2 regions of the Pulveribacter sp. genome follow, and region 1 is predicted to be linked to the other one. Evidence: riboswitches for the same ligand, from Rfam matches in the RefSeq annotation. Region 1 holds a riboswitch; the other holds the start of a gene.

The links. A riboswitch is a leader RNA that binds a small molecule or an ion and turns the genes downstream of it on or off. The one in region 1 is predicted to bind glycine.
Region 2: it holds a riboswitch for glycine, as region 1 does, so the genes downstream of both, gcvT (glycine cleavage system aminomethyltransferase GcvT) here and RT282_RS15695 (D-amino acid dehydrogenase) in region 1, are expected to answer to the same signal.

The regions. Positions count from the first base shown of each region.
Region 1 covers NZ_DAMATK010000008.1:52,314-55,704, reverse strand. Annotated here, with positions in the region: gene RT282_RS15700 (PhaM family polyhydroxyalkanoate granule multifunctional regulatory protein) at 53-733, shown strand; gene RT282_RS15695 (D-amino acid dehydrogenase) at 819-2,147, opposite strand; glycine riboswitch at 2,246-2,353, opposite strand; gene RT282_RS15690 (YXWGXW repeat-containing protein) at 2,464-2,877, opposite strand; gene RT282_RS15685 (helix-turn-helix transcriptional regulator) at 3,087-3,391, opposite strand, start outside.
Region 2 covers NZ_DAMATK010000002.1:733,767-737,157, reverse strand. Annotated here, with positions in the region: gene gcvP (aminomethyl-transferring glycine dehydrogenase) at 1-308, opposite strand, end outside; gene gcvH (glycine cleavage system protein GcvH) at 442-816, opposite strand; gene gcvT (glycine cleavage system aminomethyltransferase GcvT) at 912-2,054, opposite strand; glycine riboswitch at 2,115-2,230, opposite strand; glycine riboswitch at 2,253-2,340, opposite strand; gene RT282_RS09700 (TRAP transporter large permease) at 2,391-3,391, opposite strand, start outside.

The sequences.
Region 1 (3,391 bases):
TGTCGGCGCCGGCGCATCGCGCAGGACAAAGCCAAACCAAGGAGCAACGGCCATGAGCGACAACTCTCCCTTCGGCTTCGCACGCTTCGTGCCGGGGTTCGACTTCCTGCAAAGCCTCGCCAAGGGCGCGTCCGGCGGCGTGTCAGGCATGCCCGGCTGGGTGGCGCCCACGGCCAGCGTCCAGGAGCTGGACAAGCGCATCCAGGAGCTGAAGGCCGTGCAGTTCTGGCTGGAGCAGAACGCCCGCGCGCTCACCGCCACGGTCCAGGCGCTGGAGGTGCAAAAGATGACCCTGGCCACGCTGCAGGGCATGAACGTCGCCATGGGCGACGTGGCGGCGGCCTTCGGCGGCCTGGGCGCTGCGGCCGCAGCGCCCGCACCGGCTGCCGCGCCGGCCCCTGCACCCGCCCCGCAGCCGCAGCAGGAAGCGGGCAGCGAAAAGCCCGAGGCCGCGCCCGGCGCCGCCGCCGACCCGCTGCAGTGGTGGGGCGCGCTGACCCAGCAGTTCCAGCAGATCGCCGCCCACGCCATGCAGGACGCGGCCACGCAGCAGGCGGCGTTCGATGCCACGCGCGACATGGCCAGCGGCGCGCTCAAGACCGCCAGCGACATGGCCACGCAGTGGGTGCAGGCGGCCGGGGGCGATGCCGCCGCGCCGGCCCAGTCCCGTGCCCCGCGCGCCGCTCCCGCCGCAGCCAAGCCGGCGGCGGCCAAGAAGGCGGCGGCCAAGTAAACTACTAAAAAGTAGCTCTAACGCTCGCCAGTCAAGCGCCAGCAGCTATCAAAAAGTGAGAGGCCGCGGCGCTTGAAGTTCCGCTTCAGACCGGCAGCTGCGCAGGCTGCAGGGTGGCGCCCGCACCCCGCGGGCCGCAGAAGGCGAAGTCCAGCTCCGGCGCCAGGCCGCTGACGATGCGCGCGATGGAGCGGCCCGAGCCGCAGGCGTGCGTCCAGCCCAGCGTGCCGTGCCCGGTGTTCAGGAACAGGTTGGACACGCGCGTGCGGCCGATCAGCGGCACGTTGCTCGGCGTGGCCGGGCGCAGGCCCGACCAGTACTGCGCAGCGGCCGTGTCGGCGGCGCCGGGAAACAGCTGCGCCACGCGCCGCACGATGGCCGCGCAGCGCACCTCGCTCAGGGCGCGCGAATAGCCGTTCAGCTCCGCCGTTCCGGCCACGCGCAGCACGTCGCGCGCCTCCTGCCCGCCCTGCGCGGGGCGCGTGTAGCGCGAGAACACCAGCTTGAATTCGTCGTCCGTCAGGCTGGTCTGGTAGGCCAGGGCGGCGTCGCGCACCGGCAGCGTGACCGAGTAGCCCTTGGCCGGATAGATGGGCAGCGAAATGCCCAGCGGCTGCGCCAGCAGCGGGCTGTGCGAGCCCAGCGCCAACACGTACGCATCGGCCTGCACGCGCTCGTAGCGGCCCTCTTCGTTGGTGATCTCCACGTGGTCGATGCGCCCGCCTGTCTCGCGCAGGGCCGTGATGTGGCAGCCCATGCGCCAGCGCGCGCCGGCGGCCTCGGCCGCGCGGGCCAGCTCGCGCGTGAACAGATGGGCGTCGCCGGACTCGTCCTCGGCCGTGAAGGTGGCGCCGGCCAGCTGCTCGCGCATGGCGGCGAGGGCCGGCTCGATGCGGATGGCCTCTTCGGCGCTGACCACCTGGCGCTCACAGCCCAGGGCACGCATCTGCTCGGCCGGGCCCAGGGCGCACTCGAACTCGCGCTCGCTGGTGTAGAAGTGCAGGATGCCCTGCGTGCGCTGGTCGTACTGCAGGCCCAGCTGCTCGCGCAGCTCGCGCAGCACGGCGCGGCTGTAGGTGCCCAGCTGGACGATCTGGTGGATGTTGTGGCGCGTGCGCGCCGGCGTGCATTCGCGCAGGAACTGCAGGCCCCACAGCCACTGGCGCATGTCTGCGCGCAGGCGAAACAGCAGCGGCGCATCCTCCTTGCCCAGCCAGGACAGCACCTTCAGCGGCGCCGACGGATTGGCCCAGGGCTCGGCGTGGCTGACGGAGATCTGCCCGCCGTTGGCAAAGCTGGTCTCGGCGCCGGGCACGGCCTGGCGGTCGATGACGGTAACCTCGTGGCCGAGCTGCTGCAGGAAATAAGCGGAAGCGGTGCCGACGACGCCGGCGCCCAGAACGATAACGCGCATGGTTCTACAAGCCTTTTTCAAGGTTTGCGCAGACCAGGCGCGCGCCGGCGGCTATCGAAAAAATAGCGGGGAAGCAGGGCGCGCCAAGAGGTCTGGCTGCCGCTCCCCCTGTCCTTGTGACCTGAGAGATTCGCCCTCGCACTGTGCGGTGGGCTTGCTCCTTCGGTGCGCCCCGTGTGCGGGGGCGGCTCTCCAGACGGCTATTGCTGTGTGTGCAGTACGGTACCTGAGCGTGTATGGGAGTTTGCGCCTTCGGTGCAGCAGCCGTGACCGGCCGCTGGCTCTCCTGCGGCGCGCATCGTAGCAGGATGCGCCATCAGTGGCGGCGCGGGTCGTTAGGACGGCGGTCGTAGCGGTTGGGCACGCCGTCGCCGTCACGGTCCCAGCGGCCCTGGTTGAACTGCCATTTGCCATGGCGTTGTTCCCAGCGAGGCTGGCGATAGTGCTGGCCGTGGCGCACGCGCATCCACTGGCCGGGGACCCAGTGGTAGAGGTGGCCGCGCCATTCCCAGTGGCCCTGCGACCAGACCATGCCGCGGCGCGGGGCGGGTACGCGCTCATAGCGCGGCGGGGGCGGGGCGCTTTGCACCACGTAGGCCGGCTGCACGGCCTGCGGCCCGGTCTGGATGACGACGGTGGCGCTGGGCGCGGCGTGCGCGGCGCCACTGGCGCCCAGGCCCAGGGCGAGGGCGGCGACTGCGGCGGCGAGGGCGGGGGTGATGCGGTTCATGGTGATCCTCCTTGTTGGACTCGGTTGCCCGATGGAGGCCATGGTCCCGCGCCTGCGTGAAGGCCGGCGGCAGCCTTGGTAGCGACTGCGCAAATGTTTGTGAGCAGACGTCACACACGCGCTGCGCGTGCAGCGGGTGATAAGGGTCAAAAAGGCCTCCAGCCCTTGCTGGTCAAGCGCGGGCAGCTATTGTTTTGATAGACGTTTGCTTACGCCTGCCGGCTTGGCGCGGGCGGCGGCGGCGCCACGCGGCGCATGGCGGTGAAGGCCTCGAACTCCCAGCCGCGCAGCGCCATCAGCAGCGTGCAGCCCTCGCGCTCGGCCTCGGGCAGGCGCTGGTCGGCCAGGTGCTGCTGGGCGAAATCCTGCGCCACGCGCTGCAGGCGCTCGGTGAAGGCGGCCAGCTGGCCGCGGGCGATGCTGCCGTGCACCAGCAGCACGCCCTCGCCGGGGCCGTCGAAGGCGCCGCCGAAATAGTCCAGCAGCGCGTGCTCGCGGAAGTAGTCCATGACCG
Region 2 (3,391 bases), on a different contig from region 1:
AGGATGACGCCGGGCGTGTGCGTGCCGTAGTAGCCCTGGCCGATGAAGCTCTTGAGCACGCGGTTCTTGCCCGCGATGGTGCGCAGCTCGGCCAGCGCCGCCGCCTCGGTCGTGGGCGCGGGCAGCTGCATGCTGCTGGTGCGGGCGATGGATCGCGGCACGATGGAGTCGATGAGGGCGCGGCGCGAGGCCTCGCCGATCACGGACAGCATGTGCGCCTCGTCCGAGGCGTCCGGACCGATGTGGCGCGGCAGGAATTCGGCGGCGTTTTCAAGCGCGGCCAGGGGCAGGGCGGCGGGCATCTGCATGGGACGGAGCCTTCGGTTTGCTATTGAATAAAGAGCTGCTGCCGCTTGCCTGGCAAGGGTTTGAGCTCGATTTGACTAATATTTCTGACCAGCGGCCCGCGCGCCCTCCAAGGCGCCGCGGGCCGGCGCGCCGTCAGGCGTTGGCCGCGAACTCGTTGTAGGCCGTCTCGTCCATCAGGCTGGACAGCTCCTTCTCGTCGCTCAGCTTGACCTTGAAGAACCAGCCGCTGCCCAGCGGGTCGGAATTGGCCAGCGAAGGGTCGGCGCGCAGGCTTTCGTTGACTTCGACGATCTCGCCCGAGATCGGCATGTACACGTCGGCGGCGGCCTTCACCGACTCCACCACGCCGGCCACTTCACCCTGCTTGAAGGTGGTGCCCACGGCGGGCAGGTCCACGAAGACGATGTCGCCCAGGGCGTCCTGCGCGTGCACGGTGATGCCGACCACGGCGGCGGCCGGCTCGGCGGTGTTGATCCACTCGTGGTCTTTGGAATACTGGATGGTCATGGGGCGGCTCCGAAGGAAAGTTGGAACGAAAAAAGGATCGATAAAGTGGGCGGTGCGCCCGCTGGCACTGTAGCCGCGGGTGCCCGGCCCGGCCGTCAGCCGCGGTGGTAGCGCGGCGGCAGGAAGGGGGTGGGCGCCACCTCCATGGGCACGGCCTTGCCGCGCACCAGGGCGTTCAGGCGCGTGCCGGGCTGGGCCAGGTGCGGCGGCACGTAGGCCAGGGCGATGGGTTTGTCCAGGCTGGGCGCCAGCAGGCCGCTGGTCACCGTGCCGGCGCTCTCGCCCGCTTCCGTCTGCAGGGCAGTGCCCTCGCGCACGGGCACGCGCTCCAGGGCCACCAGGCCCACGCGCTTGCGCGTCAGGCTGCTCGGGTCGTCGATCTGCGCCAGCACCCGGGCCGCGCCGGGAAAGCCGCCGGCGCGCGCGCCGCCCGTGCGCCGCACCTTCTGGATGGCCCAGTTCAGCGCGGCCTCGGGCGGCGTGGTGGTGGTGTCGATGTCGTTGCCGTACAGGCACAGGCCGGCCTCCAGGCGCAGCGAATTGCGCGCGCCCAGGCCCACGGGCTTGACCTCGGGCTGCGCCAGCAGGGCGCGCGCCAGGCTCTCGGCGTTCGCGGCGGGCACGGAGATCTCGAAGCCGTCCTCGCCGGTGTAGCCGCTGCGGGTGATGAACAGCGGCACGCCCTGCCAGTCGAAGTGCCCGCCGCTCATGAAGACCAGCTGCTGCACGCCCGGCACCAGCCGCGACAGCGCCGCGGCGGCCTGCGGGCCCTGCAGCGCCAGCAGCCCCTGGTCGGGCAGGGGGCGCACCTCGCAGCGGTCGCCGATGCGCGCCTGGATGTGCGCGATGTCGGCCGCCTTGCAGGCGCCGTTGACGATCAGGAACAGTGTGCTTGCACCGTCCACCAGCCCCTGGTTGAAGCACATCAGGTCATCGATGACGCCGCCGTCCTCGTTCAGCAGCAGGCCATAGCGCTGGCGGCCGACGGGCAGGTCGATCACGTCCACGGGCATCAGCGTTTCCAGCGCCGCGGCGGCATCCGGCCCCACCAGCAGCAGCTGGCCCATGTGCGAGACGTCGAACAGGCCGGCCTGCGCGCGCGTGTGCAGGTGCTCGGCCATCAGGCCGCTGGGGTACTGCACGGGCATGGCATAGCCGGCGAAGGGCACCATGCGCGCGCCCAGCTCCAGGTGCAGGGCGTGCAGGGGGGTGGTCAGCAGGGATTCGGTGGTGGTCACGGGCGAACAGGCTCCGGGGCAAATGGTGATGCGGCCCGCCTCGTCTGGCTTGGCCGCAGGATTTGCCCGGCTGTCCGCTCGACCTGAGAGATTCGCCCCGGGTACGGGGGTTGCTCCTTCGGTGGGCCGGCTCAATCTGTCTAGCGCGCGTCCAGCCTCTCTCCAGCAAGGGAAACGCCCGCATCCCTGCGGGCGTGTCGTCAGTCCTTTTGCCTGAGCGTTCGGCTGCTGCCTGCGCCTTCGGCGGCCCTTGGCGCGTGCATCGCGTACGGGCTCTCTCCTGACGCGGCGGATTCTAAGCCAGCGCGGGGGCCGGCGCGGGCTTCATCCCCATCCTCAGCGCGCGTAGACGATGTCGCGCAGGAACAGCGACAGCTGCGGCACGTAGGTAATGACCAGCAGGCACAGCAGGATCACCCCGACGAAGGGCAGCAGGTGCCCGACGATGCGGTCCAGTGAAATCCGCGCCACCGTGCAGGCGGCGAACAGGTTCACGCCGAAGGGCGGGGTGATCATGCCCAGCGCCAGGTTGACCACCATGATCAGCCCGAAGTGCACCGGGTCGACGCCGAAGTGCGCTGCCACCGGCGCCAGGATGGGCCCGAGCACGATGATGGCGGCGCTGGTCTCGATGAACATGCCGATCAGGAACAGCGCCACGTTCACGCCCAGCAGGAACAGCGTCGGCGTCTGCAGCACCTCCTGCAGCCAGCGGCCGATGGCGTCGGGCACGCCGGCGCGGGTGATGAGGAAGGCGAACAGTCCTGCGTTGGCGATGATGAACATGATCACGGCCGAGGAGATCGCCGATTTCTTGAGCACCGCGTACAGGTCGCGCACGCCGATCTCACGGTACACGACCATGCCCACCACCAGCGCGTAGAACACCGCCACGGCCGAGGCCTCGGTGGGCGTGAAGACGCCGCCGTAGATGCCGCCCAGGATGATCACGGGCATCAGCAGTGCCCAGCCGGCCTGCAGCAGCGCGCGGCCAAAGGGCATGCGGCCGTCGCCGTCGTGCTTGCCCCAGCCCTTGTACTTGCAGTAGGCCCAGACGAACAGCATCAGCGCGCCGCTGATGAGCAAGCCGGGTCCGAAGCCGGCGATGAACAGCTCGCCGATGGAGACCTCGGCGCTGACGCCGTACAGGATCATGGGGATTGAGGGCGGGATGATCACGCCCAGCTCGGCGCTGGTGGCCTGCAGCGCGGCGGCGTAGCTGGTGGGGTAGCCATGTTTGATCAGCGCCGGGATCAGGATGGCGCCGATGGCGAAGGTGGTCGCCACCGACGAGCCGGAGACGGCCGCGAAGATCATGCAGGTCAGCACGCAGGTCA